One region of the Catenibacterium mitsuokai genome, then DNA from elsewhere that is predicted to be linked to it. Evidence: predicted binding sites of a transcription regulator. Region 1 holds the regulator's gene; each other region holds the start of a gene.
What was found. Region 1 encodes Rex, which represses fermentation and respiration genes when NADH is low (regulators of the CRP and FNR family bind a similar motif). Its sites were predicted from a motif close to GTGAANNNNTTCAC; they were not measured.
Positions count from the first base shown of each region.

Region 2: a site for Rex is predicted at 1,717-1,730, ahead of adhE (bifunctional acetaldehyde-CoA/alcohol dehydrogenase). Genes of this name have one in related genera too.
Region 3: a site for Rex is predicted at 1,840-1,853, ahead of fucO (lactaldehyde reductase). Genes of this name have one in related genera too.

Region 1 covers NZ_CP102271.1:848,771-853,067, forward strand. The annotation lists gene NQ499_RS04260 (DUF402 domain-containing protein) at 1-36, shown strand, start outside; gene tsaE (tRNA (adenosine(37)-N6)-threonylcarbamoyltransferase complex ATPase subunit type 1 TsaE) at 17-463, shown strand; gene tsaB (tRNA (adenosine(37)-N6)-threonylcarbamoyltransferase complex dimerization subunit type 1 TsaB) at 456-1,061, shown strand; gene rimI (ribosomal protein S18-alanine N-acetyltransferase) at 1,052-1,489, shown strand; gene tsaD (tRNA (adenosine(37)-N6)-threonylcarbamoyltransferase complex transferase subunit TsaD) at 1,489-2,502, shown strand; gene NQ499_RS04285 (redox-sensing transcriptional repressor Rex) at 2,495-3,139, shown strand; gene asnS (asparagine--tRNA ligase) at 3,145-4,297, shown strand, end outside.
Region 2 covers NZ_CP102271.1:602,910-607,206, forward strand. The annotation lists gene NQ499_RS02945 (DEAD/DEAH box helicase family protein) at 1-1,573, shown strand, start outside; gene adhE (bifunctional acetaldehyde-CoA/alcohol dehydrogenase) at 1,821-4,297, shown strand, end outside.
Region 3 covers NZ_CP102271.1:1,817,844-1,822,140, reverse strand. The annotation lists gene purB (adenylosuccinate lyase) at 1-48, shown strand, start outside; gene NQ499_RS09565 (TetR/AcrR family transcriptional regulator C-terminal domain-containing protein) at 133-675, shown strand; gene NQ499_RS09560 (sortase B protein-sorting domain-containing protein) at 1,010-1,747, shown strand; gene fucO (lactaldehyde reductase) at 1,947-3,095, shown strand; gene NQ499_RS09550 (HlyC/CorC family transporter) at 3,246-4,297, shown strand, end outside.

The DNA of each region.
Region 1 (4,297 bases):
AATAGAGGAACTAAAAATGATAAACTTAAAAAATGAAGCTGAAATGATTGCTTTTGGTAAACGTATTGGAGAAACAATCTTTCCCCATTCTATTATCACATTAACAGGGGATCTAGGGGCTGGTAAGACAACATTCACAAAAGGAATAGGGCAGGGACTTGAAATCAAGAAAATTATCAATTCTCCTACTTTTACTATTGTGAAGGTTTATTCTGGACGTATGACCCTTTATCATTTTGATGCATATCGCCTAGAAGGGGCAGATGATGATTTGGGATTTGAAGAGATGTTTGAAGATGATGGCTTATGTGTGATTGAATGGCCACAGTTTATTGAAGACATTATTCCAGAAGAAAGATTAGAAATTGAAATAATAAAGAATGAAGATGAAACACGTTCTTTAAAGCTTCATCCTATTGGTGAAAAATATGAGAACTATGTGAGGGAGGTTACACATGATTAGTTTAGTGATGGATACATCAAATAGTTATTTAGCTGTAGGCTTATTTCAGGATAATATGTGTCTAGAAGCCTTCCAGGAAAAAGGTTCTAGAAGACAATCAGAAAAAGCAATTCCTACATTAAAGGAAGTACTTGATCGTCATCATATTGCATTAAAGGATGTGAATGAGATGATTATTACATCCGGACCTGGCTCTTATACAGGTGTCAGAGTCGCAATGACTATCGCAAAGACACTTGCTGCAGTGTCTGATGTGAGAATTAAATCAGTCAGTTCTTTAGCTGCTTATGCTGGTATGAGTCAAGCATTAAGTGTTATTGATGCAAGAGGACATAAGGTCTTTGTTGGTGTTTATGAAAATGGTCTTCCTTTAATTAAGGAACAGGTCGTGGCTTTAGAAGACTTTGCCCAGTTACGTGCTGAATATGGAGACTTTGAACTTGTAGGTGAAATAGGCTGTCTAGGGTTAGATGAAAAAGAATGTGATCTTTGTGCTAATATCTATGCATTAGGACAGATGGCTGATCCAATTGAGAATGTTGATTTATTAGTGCCAACTTATATTAAAGATGTTGAGGCTAAGAAAGCATGTTATTAAGAGAAATGCAGGAAGAAGATCTTGATGAGATTGAAAGACTAGAAGGGTTATTATTTAGCCCTGCATGGTCTAAAGAAGATTTTCTTCATGAACTAAAAACAAATGATTATGCTCATTACTATGTTCTTGTAGATGACAAAATTGTTGGTTATGCAGGATTCTGGTATGCTTATGAAAACTGTGAACTGACTACAATTGGTATTGATCCAAATTATCAAGGAAAAGGCTTTTCTAAGGTATTGATGGATTATGGATTAAAAGAAGGACATAATAAGGGGTGTATTAATTATAGTTTAGAAGTGCGTGTATCGAATGAACGTGCGATTTGTTTATATAAGAAGTATGGCTATGAGATATGTGCTATACGTAAAGATTATTATGCAGACCATGAGGATGCTTATCTCATGGTAAGAAAGGAGGAAAAATAATGGCTGTTATTCTAGCTATTGAATCAAGCTGTGATGAAATGAGTGTTGCAATCCTAAAGGATGGAAAAGAGTTATTAAGTCATGTTGTTGCATCACAGATTGATATCCATAAACAATATGGTGGGGTTGTTCCTGAAATTGCCAGCCGTAAACATGTTGAATGTGTCAGCACTGTTTTAAAGGAAGCATTAAAACAGGCAGAAATCTCTTTAGAGGAGATTGATGCAATTGCAGTCACAAAAGGACCAGGACTTGTAGGTTCTTTACATGTTGGTATGCAGGAAGCCAAAACATTGGCTATTTATTTAAACAAGCCACTTATTGGTGTACATCATATTGCGGGGCATATTTATGCTAATGAACTAGTGAATGATATTGAATATCCTGCAATGGCTCTTGTTGTTTCAGGAGGACATACAGAACTTGTTTATATGAAAAAGGAATTCTCTTTTGAGGTCATCGGCACAACATTTGATGATGCAATTGGTGAAGCCTATGACAAGGTAGGACGTGTTCTACATCTTCCATATCCTGGAGGACCTGTTTTAGACAAAATGGCGCATGAGGGAACTCATAGCTATACACTTCCAAAACCACTTGATGATGGAAGCTATAACTTCAGCTTCAGTGGCTTAAAGAGCGCTGTCATCAACTTAAAGCATAATGCAGACCAAAGAGGAGAAGAAATCAATGGCAATGACTTAGCATGTTCATTCCAGGATGTGGCTATGGATACGATTGCTTCTAAAGCCCTAGCTGCTGCTCATGATCTTGGTGTAAAGCAGATTATTGTAGCAGGTGGTGTGAGTGCAAACAAAGGTCTCAGAGAAAAAATGAGTACAAGTGATATTCCTGTTATTTTTCCACCATTGAAGTATTGTACAGATAATGCCGCAATGATTGCATCTGCTGCAAGTATCATGTATAAATACAATATGTTTGCCCCTTTGGACTTATCTGTTAAGCCAGATTATGACTTAGAGGCAGAAAGTGTAGGAGACAACTATGAGTAGTGAAAAGAAACAGAAAATTTCACGTGCGACGATGACACGTTTTCCTGTTTATTTGAAGGCTTTAAGAGTTATGGGACATGAAGGTAAAGAGAACTTCTTATCGAGTGAACTTGCGGAAGTTACTCATATCCAGGATACGACTATCCGTCGTGACTTTGGCTTTTTGCCTCAGAAGAATACACTTGGCAAACGAGGTTATGGTTATGATACAAAAGAGATGATTGAAACACTCAGTGACTTCTTAGGTTTAGGACTTGATGAACCAATTATTTTGATTGGTGTAGGCAACTTGGGATCAGCTATTTTGAAATATAACCGCTGGAAATATACAGTTGGACAGATTGTCTGTGCTTATGATAAGGATGCTAATATTGAAGGTGAACGTTTTGGTGTCAAGATTCATAAGAGTGATGATTTGGAAAAAACATTCCCTAAGGACTGTAAGATTGCGATTCTTGCGATTTCTGATAATGTTCAGGAAATGGTGGATCGCTTAGTTGCATTAGGGATTAAAGGCATTGTAGACTTCACCCACTCTCATTTTATTGTGCCTCAGGGAGTAGAGGTACAGAATGTGGATGTTGTTGTCGCAATACAAGAATTAGAATTAAAGATGAAATCAAATACAAAGGAGTAAGAAGGATGTTTGAATTTATGACAGTAAGAGAACTTTATGAAATCTGTCGTGCAGATAACGCTGTAGAAACAGATAACGTAGAGTATGTTGAATTAGAAGGATGGGTAAGAACAAATAGAGATAGTGGTAAACTAGGATTCATCGCATTAAATGATGGTTCTTATTTTAGAAATTGTCAGGTTGTTTATTTAGAAGAAAAATTAAAGAACTTCGATGAAGTTTCACATATCGCAACTGGTTCAGCTATTCATGTACTAGGTAAGTTAAAATTAACACCTGATGCAAAGCAGCCATTTGAAGTAGAAGCCACTGAAATCATTCTTGAAGGTGACTGTGATAGTGATTACCCATTACAGAAGAAGAGACACTCTTTTGAATTTATGAGAGAAATCCCTCATTTAAGACCAAGAGCAAATTCATTCTACGCCATCTTCAGATTAAGATCTGTATTATCTATGGCTATTCATGAATTCTTCCAGGATCAGGGATTCGTCTATGTACATACACCAATCATCACATCTAACGATGGTGAAGGTGCTGGAGAAATGTTTAGAGTAACAACTATTGATGATACTGATTTCTCTAAGGATTTCTTTGAAAAAGAAGCCTACTTAACAGTAACTGGACAGTTACATGTAGAAGCATTCGCTATGGCATTTAGAGATGTTTATACTTTCGGACCAGCATTCAGAGCTGAAAACTCAAATACATCAAGACATGCGAGTGAATTCTGGATGGTAGAACCAGAAATCGCATTTGCGGACCTTGAAGATGATATGTGTTTAATTGAAGAAATGGTTAAATACTGTATTCAGTACTGCTTAGATAATGCTCCAGAAGAAATGAAATTCTTTGAACAGATGGTTGACCATGACTGTATCAACCGTATCACAAAGGTTAGAGATTCTCACTTTGCACGTATGACCTATACAGAAGCTATTGATCATTTATTAAAGGCTGATGTGAAGTTTGATAACAAGGTTGAATGGGGTATTGATTTAAATGCTGAACATGAACGTTATATCTGTGAAGAAGTTGTAGGTGGTCCTGTATTCTTAACAGATTATCCAAAAGAAATCAAAGCATTCTATATGCGTTTAAATGATGACAACAAGACAGTTGCAGCATGTGACTTATTAGTACCAGGCATCGGTGAAT
Region 2 (4,297 bases), 250 kb from region 1:
CTTTAATATTAATACTATTGATACTGTGATCAGAGATTTAATGGAACATGGTATTAAAATTGAAGGAGGAGATAAGATAGGAAAAAGCATCATCTTCGCTGCCAATCAAAATCATGCCAATAAAATTAAAGAGAGATTCGATATACTCTATCCTGAATATAAGGGGAAGATTGCTGAAGTGATTACATTTAATACAAAATTTGTACAAAATGCGATAGATCGATTCAGCAAAACAGACAGTTATCCCCAAATAGCTATCAGTGTAGATATGCTAGATACAGGAATAGACGTACCAGATATTGTGAATCTTGTGTTCTTTAAGAAAGTAAGAAGTAAAGCAAAATTCTGGCAGATGATTGGAAGAGGAACAAGACTAAGAAAAGACTTGTTTGGTCCAGGAGATGACAAGAAAGGATTCTTGATATTTGATTACCTAGGAAATATGGATTACTTCAGAGTAGACCAACGCCCTGAGAAATCAGGCATTATAGAATCACTCTCTCAGCGTATCTATAAGTTACGTGTTGATATTCTTTATGCACTCGAACAAAATGCATCCAATCAGGATTATGTAGATGAAATCAATAAACAGATCAAAGAGATGTCAGGTTATATTCAAGGACTTAATGAAGACAGTTTTAATGTAAAGCTTCATTTAAAATATGTACATCAATATAAAAATCCAGATAACTGGAATAATCTCAATGAGATGGATACACACTATATTAAAGATGAATTATCTTCTCTTGTTGTGATTCATGATGAAGATAAACGAGCAAAGTTTTTTGATAGACAGTTGTATATGATTGAAATGGCATATCTCAATCATTATGATGCAAGTCAGGTCATCAATAAGGTTATTATGATTACTGATGAATTGTATAAAAAACAAACTATACCTGATATTGCGGATAATGCGGAATATTTGAAATGTGCCAAAGATCCTGATTACTGGAAGACGGCCAACTATTTTGATCTAGAAGTACTACGTGAGAAAATTAGAAATCTAGTTAAATACTTAGATGTTGGCCCAAAGAGAGATCCTATAGATACACACTTTGAAGATGAAATCATTGAAACAAAGATGAATGATGCTTTCTATAATGATGAAGGATTAGAAAACTATAAAGAGAAAGTCCAGCATTATTTAAAAGCACATGAAGATGATGAGGCTATCTATAAGCTCAGACATAATCAAGTCATTACTCCAGATGAGATGAAACATCTAGAAAACTTATTATGGATAGACTTAGGAAGCAAAGACGATTATCGATTACACTTTGGTGATACACCTATCACTAGATTAATTAGAAAGATTGTAGGATTAGACAGACAAGCCGCTATGGCTGAGTTCTCACGTTTCTTAGATGATCAGAGTTTGAATTCTAGACAGATTCACTTTGTAGAGTTATTAGTAGATTATATTGTGAAGAATGGTTTCATTGAAGACAAGAAGGTCTTATTACAAGATCCTTTCAAGTCAATTGGTAGTATGAGTGCCTTATTTAAGGATAAGATGAATGTTGCGAGAGAGATTTTAAAGACAGTAGATACATTCAGCGAAAGATGCTAGAAGAAAACGTTCACATTTTTGAGAGTATTCTATCACTATAAAAAATATTTATAATTTAAATTTTTGATAAAAACTAAGCATAAAAATAGCTAATCGGATATCCCTAAACTGCAAACGTTTTCAGTAAATGCTATGTACAAATTGTGTAAATTTTCACAAAAGTATGCTTGTTTTTTCACAAGAAGTCATGTATAGTGAACTTACAAAATATGAAGAAGAAATATTTTGGTCAATGGAGGATATAAAAATGGCTGATAAGAAAGTCGAAAAGAAAGTTGAAGAATGGACAGAAGAAAAGACTGATGCTTGCATTGATGAGTTAGTTAATAACGCATTAACAGCATTAGACGAATTCGAAGGTTTTGATCAGGAAACTGTTGACTACATCGTAGCAAAGATGTCAGTTGCTGGTCTTGATAAACACGGTGTTCTTGCAGAAGCTGCAGTAAAAGAAACTGGCCGTGGTGTATTTGAAGACAAAGCTGTTAAGAACTTATTCGCTTGTGAATATGTTACTAACAACATGCGTCATACAAAGACTGTAGGTATTATTAATGAAGATCCACTTACTGGTATCACTGAAATCGCTGAACCAGTTGGTGTTGTTTGTGGTATCGTTCCAGTAACAAACCCAACTTCTACAGTTATCTTTAAGTCTTTAATCGCTATGAAGACTAGAAACCCAATCATCTTCTCATTCCACCCAGGTGCTCATGACTGTTCAGTTATGGCTGCTAAGGTAATGTTAGATGCTGCTGTAAAAGCTGGTGCTCCTAAGAACGTAATCCAGTGGTTACCAATGAAAACTATGTATGCAACTAGTGCATTAATGAATCATCCAGGTGTTGCTACTATCTTAGCTACTGGTGGTAACGCAATGGTTAAGGCTGCTTACTCTTGTGGTAAACCTGCTTTAGGTGTAGGTGCTGGTAACGTTCCTGCATACGTAGAAAAGTCTTGTAAAATCAAAATGGCAGCAAACGATATTTATTTATCAAAATCATTCGATAACGGTATGATTTGTGCATCTGAACAGGTAGTTGTTGTAGACCACGAAATCTATGATGAATTCAAGAAAGAACTTGGTCGTTATCATGTACATTTCTGTAATGCTGAAGAAAAGAAGAAACTTGAACAGTTCATGTTCGGTGCAACAGCATACAGTGAAAACGTAAATGAAGCTCGATTAAACAGCATCGTTCCAGGTAAGAACGCTACTTGGATCGCTGAACAGGCTGGTTTCAAAGTATCTGATGATATTCAGATCTTAGTTTGTGAAGTTAAGGAAATCGGTCCTAACGAACCAATGACTAGAGAAAAACTTTCTCCAGTATTAGGTATGATCAAAGCAAACTCTACTGAAGATGGTATTGAAAAGGCTGCTCAGACTGTTGAATTCAACGGTTTAGGACATTCAGCTGCAATCCATACTACTAATCATGAAATTTCTAAAGCATTCGGTAAGAGAATCAAAGCTATCCGTATTATTGAAAACGCTCCATCTACATTCGGTGGTATCGGTTCAGTATACAACGCATTCTTACCTTCATTAACACTTGGTTGTGGTTCTTATGGTCATAACTCAGTATCAAACAACGTAAGTGCTATTAACTTACTAAACATTAAGAGAATAGGGAGACGTAACAACAATATGCAATGGGTTAAACTTCCTCCAAAGATTTATTTCGAAAGAAATTCAATCAGATATCTTAGAGATATGAAGGAAATGAAGAAAGCAATGATCGTTACAGACAGAGGTATGTATGACCTTGGTTATGTAGGAAAGATCGAAGACGTTATCAGAAGAAGACGTAACAAAGTAGACGTTGACTTATTCATCGACGTTGAACCAGATCCATCTTTAGATATGACTCTTAAGGGTCTTGAAATCATGAAGAGCTTCCAGCCTGATACAATCATTGCTATCGGTGGTGGATCTTCAATGGATGCTGCTAAAGTTATGTGGTTAATGTATGAACATCCAGAAGTTAACTTCGATGACATCAAGCAGAAATTCATGGATATCAGAAAGAGAGCATTCAAGTTCCCAGAACTTGGTAAGAAAGCTAAGTTAGTATGTATCCCAACTACTTCAGGTACAGGTTCAGAAGTAACTCCATTCGCAGTTATCACTGATACTAAGGAAAACAAGAAATATCCATTAACTGACTACGCTTTAACTCCAACAATCGCAATTGTTGACCCTGAATTCGCTATGTCTATGCCACCAAGAATCGCTGCTGATACTGGTATCGACGTATTAACTCATGCTATTGAAGCATATGTTTCAATCTTAGCTTCTGACTTCACTGATGGTTGGGCTAAACAGGCTGTTAAGTTAGTATTCGAAAACCTTGAAAAGTCAGTACTTGAAGGTGATCCTGATGCTAGAATCAAGATGCATAACGCTGCATCAATTGCAGGTATGGCATTCGCTAACGCATTCTTAGGAATGAACCACTCATTAGCTCATAAGATCGGTGGAGAATGGCATATTCCTCATGGACGTACTAACGGTATGTTATTACCACATGTAATCAGATACAATGGTACAGTTCCAACTAAGTTAAACATCTGGCCAAAGATTGAAGACTATAAGGCAGATAAGAAATATAGAGAATTAGCTGAATTAATCGGCTTACATCCAAAGACTGATGCAGAAGGTGTTGAAATGTTCGCACAGGCTGTTGAAAAGTTATGGGTAAAAGTTGGTGGTGCTGTAAA
Region 3 (4,297 bases), 970 kb from region 1:
TCTTCATACATCGGTTTAGCTTCAGAACTTTGTGATATCGAACTTTAATCATTAAGAGACAACCTCTATGGGGGTTGTCTTCTTTATTTTTGTAGATAGGTTTGTTATAATGTTGCAAAGGTGGTGAGAATCTTGAGAGATACACGATATGTATTTGCAGAATGCATCAAACAATTGATGAATCATCAGTCTCTTGATAAGATCACAGTGACTGATATTGTGGAAATAAGCGGTAAGACTAGACAGACATTTTATCGTTATTTTCGCGATAAATATGATCTTGTGAACTGGTATTTTGAAGTATTAGCGGATAAGTCTTTCTTACAGATTGGCAATAGTGAAACTTTAAGAGAAGGGCTTACTAAGAAATTTGAATTTATTTATCATGATAGAGTATTCTTTAAAGAAGCATTTAAATCTAAAGATTATAATAATGTAGAAAACTATGATTATAACTGTATTCTCACTTTCTATCAGAATATTATTAAGAGAAAGCTAGGTAATAATATCCCATCAGATATTGAATTCTTATTGGAAATGTATTGTCATGGGTCTATTACTATGACTGTAGATTGGGCAACAGGGGGATATAAGCTGAAGCCTGAAGAATTAGCTGATATGCTGATAGAAGCATTACCACCTAAGTTAGATGAACTATTAAGAGATCTGAAATAAGGTCTCTTTTTTGCATAATACAACATTCGTTCTAAATACTGTTCTTTTATGCTGCTTTTCAAGTTTTGTTAAAATAAAATAGTATAATAACAAAAGTCTTGAAAAGGATTACATAAGTAATCTATAAGAAGGGTAGACAATTATGTATAAACATTTTTACGCTTATGATGGACAGAAGAAATACATATGAAGGGACACTCTGATCTTTTTGACAAACTTATAGTGTATCGACATGAATTATTTATTCTTAATAGATATTCTATGCCTTTTTTGCATTATTAGAAAAGTTGAAAAGACTTCTTTTTGGGACAAATCAAATAAGGAGAAAACGATTATGAACAAGAAATTGATGACTATGTTAGTCGCTTGTGCTTTATCAGTATCAGCATTATCTACTACAGCAGTATTTGCAGAAGATGCAGTAGTCACTGGAGAAACTCCAGCTGTAACTGAAACTACACCTGCACCTGAAACCACACCTGCACCTGAAACTACACCTGCAGCTTATGAACCAGAAATCACTTTACTTACACCTAAATGGACAGGGGATAGTGATATTGTCTTTGAAGTAGATGCTAAAGGTGGAGCAGTTTATCCTCAGGAAATGTATGTTTATGGTGCAGACGACGCAGCAATGCCTATTATCAGTGTTTCATCTAAGGTAGAAGTAAATGAAGAAGGTAAAGGTAAGGTCACATTTACTAACGATGCATTAAAAAATGCAAAAACTTGGGATGATACTTTTACAAACCAGATTTCAGTAGATTGGACAAAGTATTCTAAAATTGAATTTGCTTTTGCATTCGAATTAAACGGTCAGGATAAATATAAGTCTATGTATGTAGAAACTTCAGTAAAGGCTCCAGCACCAACTGTAACTCCTACTACACCAGCTCAGCCTACTACACCTACAAAACCTGCAGGAAACAAAGGTACAACAACTACAACTACTACTAAGAAAGAAGCACCAAAAACTGGTGATACTATGAATATTGCATTATATGCTTCATTATTATTAGTCAGTGCTTTAGCAGCAGTTGTATTAGCTACAAAAAAGAAAGTTACTGAATAATCTGTCAATTAAAGTAAGCGTAAGTAAAATTGAATATTTAGGGAATGAAATGACAATTGAGAAATCGATTGTCTTTTTTTTAACAAGTTTTTGTAAAATTATTCACAAAGTGACAAATCTACTTATCTGTCACTTGAATGATAACACTTACAGTGTTAACATGAGTTCAGAAAAGTTAATTAAAAGGAGATTGATAATCATGTATAAGTTCATGTTAAATGAAACAAGTTATCATGGAGCAGGTGCTATTAAAGCTGTTCCTGAAGAAATTAAAGCAAGAGGATTTAAGAAAGTATTTGTTGCTTCTGACCCTGATTTAGTAAAGTTTGGAGTTACTAAGAAAGTAACTGATTTATTAGATGAAGCTGGTATTGAATATGTTCTTTACAGCAATATTAAACCAAACCCAACTATCGAAAACGTACAGACTGGTGTTGCTGCATTTAAAGAAGCAGGCGCTGACTGTATCGTAGCTATCGGTGGTGGATCTTCAATGGATACATCTAAAGCAATCGGTATCATCATTACAAACCCTGAATTTGCTGATGTACGTTCATTAGAAGGTGTTGCACCAACTAAGAATCCTTGTGCTCCAATCATCGCTGTTCCTACTACTGCAGGTACTGCTGCTGAAGTTACAATCAACTATGTAATTACTGATGTTGAAAAGAAACGTAAATTCGTATGTGTAGATAATCATGACATTCCAGTAGTTGCTGTTGTTGACCCAGAAATGATGTCTTCAATGCCAAAAGGATTAACTGCTGCTACAGGTATGGATGCTTTAACTCATGCTATTGAAGGTTATATTACTAAAGGTGCTTGGGAACTTTCAGATATGTTCCATATTAAAGCTATCGAAATCATCGCTCGTTCATTAAGAGGTGCTGTTGAAAACACTGCTGAAGGACGTGAAGGTATGGCTTTAGGTCAGTATGTTGCTGGTATGGGATTCTCTAACGTAGGTTTAGGTGTTGACCATTCTATGGCTCATACATTAAGTGCTTACTATGATATGCCTCATGGTAAAGCTTGTGCAATCTTACTTCCAACAACTATGGAATACAATGCTGAATATACTGGTGAAAAGTATAAAGATATCGCTAAGGCAATGGGTGTTGAAGGTGTAGATGGTATGACTCAGGAAGAATACCGTAAAGCTGCTGTAGATGCTGTTAAGAAGTTAGGTGAAGATGTTGGTATCGAAATGACTCTTAAGGGTGTTGTTAAGGAAGAAGATATTCCTCAGTTAGCTAAGGATGCATATGCTGATGCTTGCCGTCCTGGTAACCCAAGAGATACTTCAGTTGAAGATATTGAAGCATTATATAGATCATTACTTAAATAATAATCATTCATTGGGAGGAACATTTGTTCCTCCTTTTTGTTTTTTATTGATGTTTCTTATAAAAAATGTATAATAGACTTGTGCTTTTGTATATAGCACTCAATATAGTTATTAAAGGAGTATGATAGTGTCGTGGACTCGAGTCAGATAATGATGGTTGTTATTTTTATTATATTGATAGGATTGTCAGGCTTATTTTCTAGTGCAGAAACTGCATTTATGTCTGTTTCTAAGATTAGAGTAAAGACTGTAAGTGAGGATGAAGAGGATCCTCATCACGCCAAGGCTTTAATTGTTTCTAATCTTTTAGAAGATACAGATCATTTGTTAAGTACAATTCTAGTAGGCAATAACCTTGTCAACATTTTAGCTTCTTCATTGACTACATCATTTGTAATTAGTGTATTTGGTAATGAAGGAACAGGTGTTGCGGTTGCAACAGGGTTTGTTACGTTAATGATTCTTATTTTTGGTGAAATTACACCAAAGACTTTAGCTGTAAGTAAAGCAGAAGCATTATGTTATAGATTCTGTCGCTTTATTCAATTAATAAATTTCATATTTACACCAGTTGTCGTTATCTTAACAGCTGTGTCTCATGGCTTGATTCATATATTAGGTGGTAATATTGATCCACAACCTACACTTTCTGAAGAAGACTTAAAAACAATTGTAAACGTGTCTCATGAAGAAGGTGTATTAGAAGATGAAGAAAAAGAAATGATGCATAATATCTTTGATTTTGGTGATACTGATATTAAAGAAATCATGACACCACGTATTCACGTGGCTACAGTTGATTATGATGCGACTTATGATGAAGTGGTTGCTGTATTACAGGAATCACAATATTCTCGTTTACCTGTTCTTTCAGAAGAGGGTGATGAGATTGTTGGTGTATTACATATTAAGGATATCTTAATGAAGCCTGTTGATCATGAACATTTCCAGGTAAAGGATTATATGCGAGATGCTTATTTCGTTTATGAATTTAATCATATTTCAGATGTTTTTGCTTCTATGCGTAAGGAACATGTTTCTTTATCAGTTGTATTAGATGAATATGGTGTTATGGCTGGTATTGTGACATTAGAAGATATTGTCGAAGAAATCGTTGGTGAAATCGATGATGAATATGATGACAATAGTGAAGAAGTAAAGAAGATTTCTAAAAACGTCTATTTAGTAGATGGCAGTTTGAA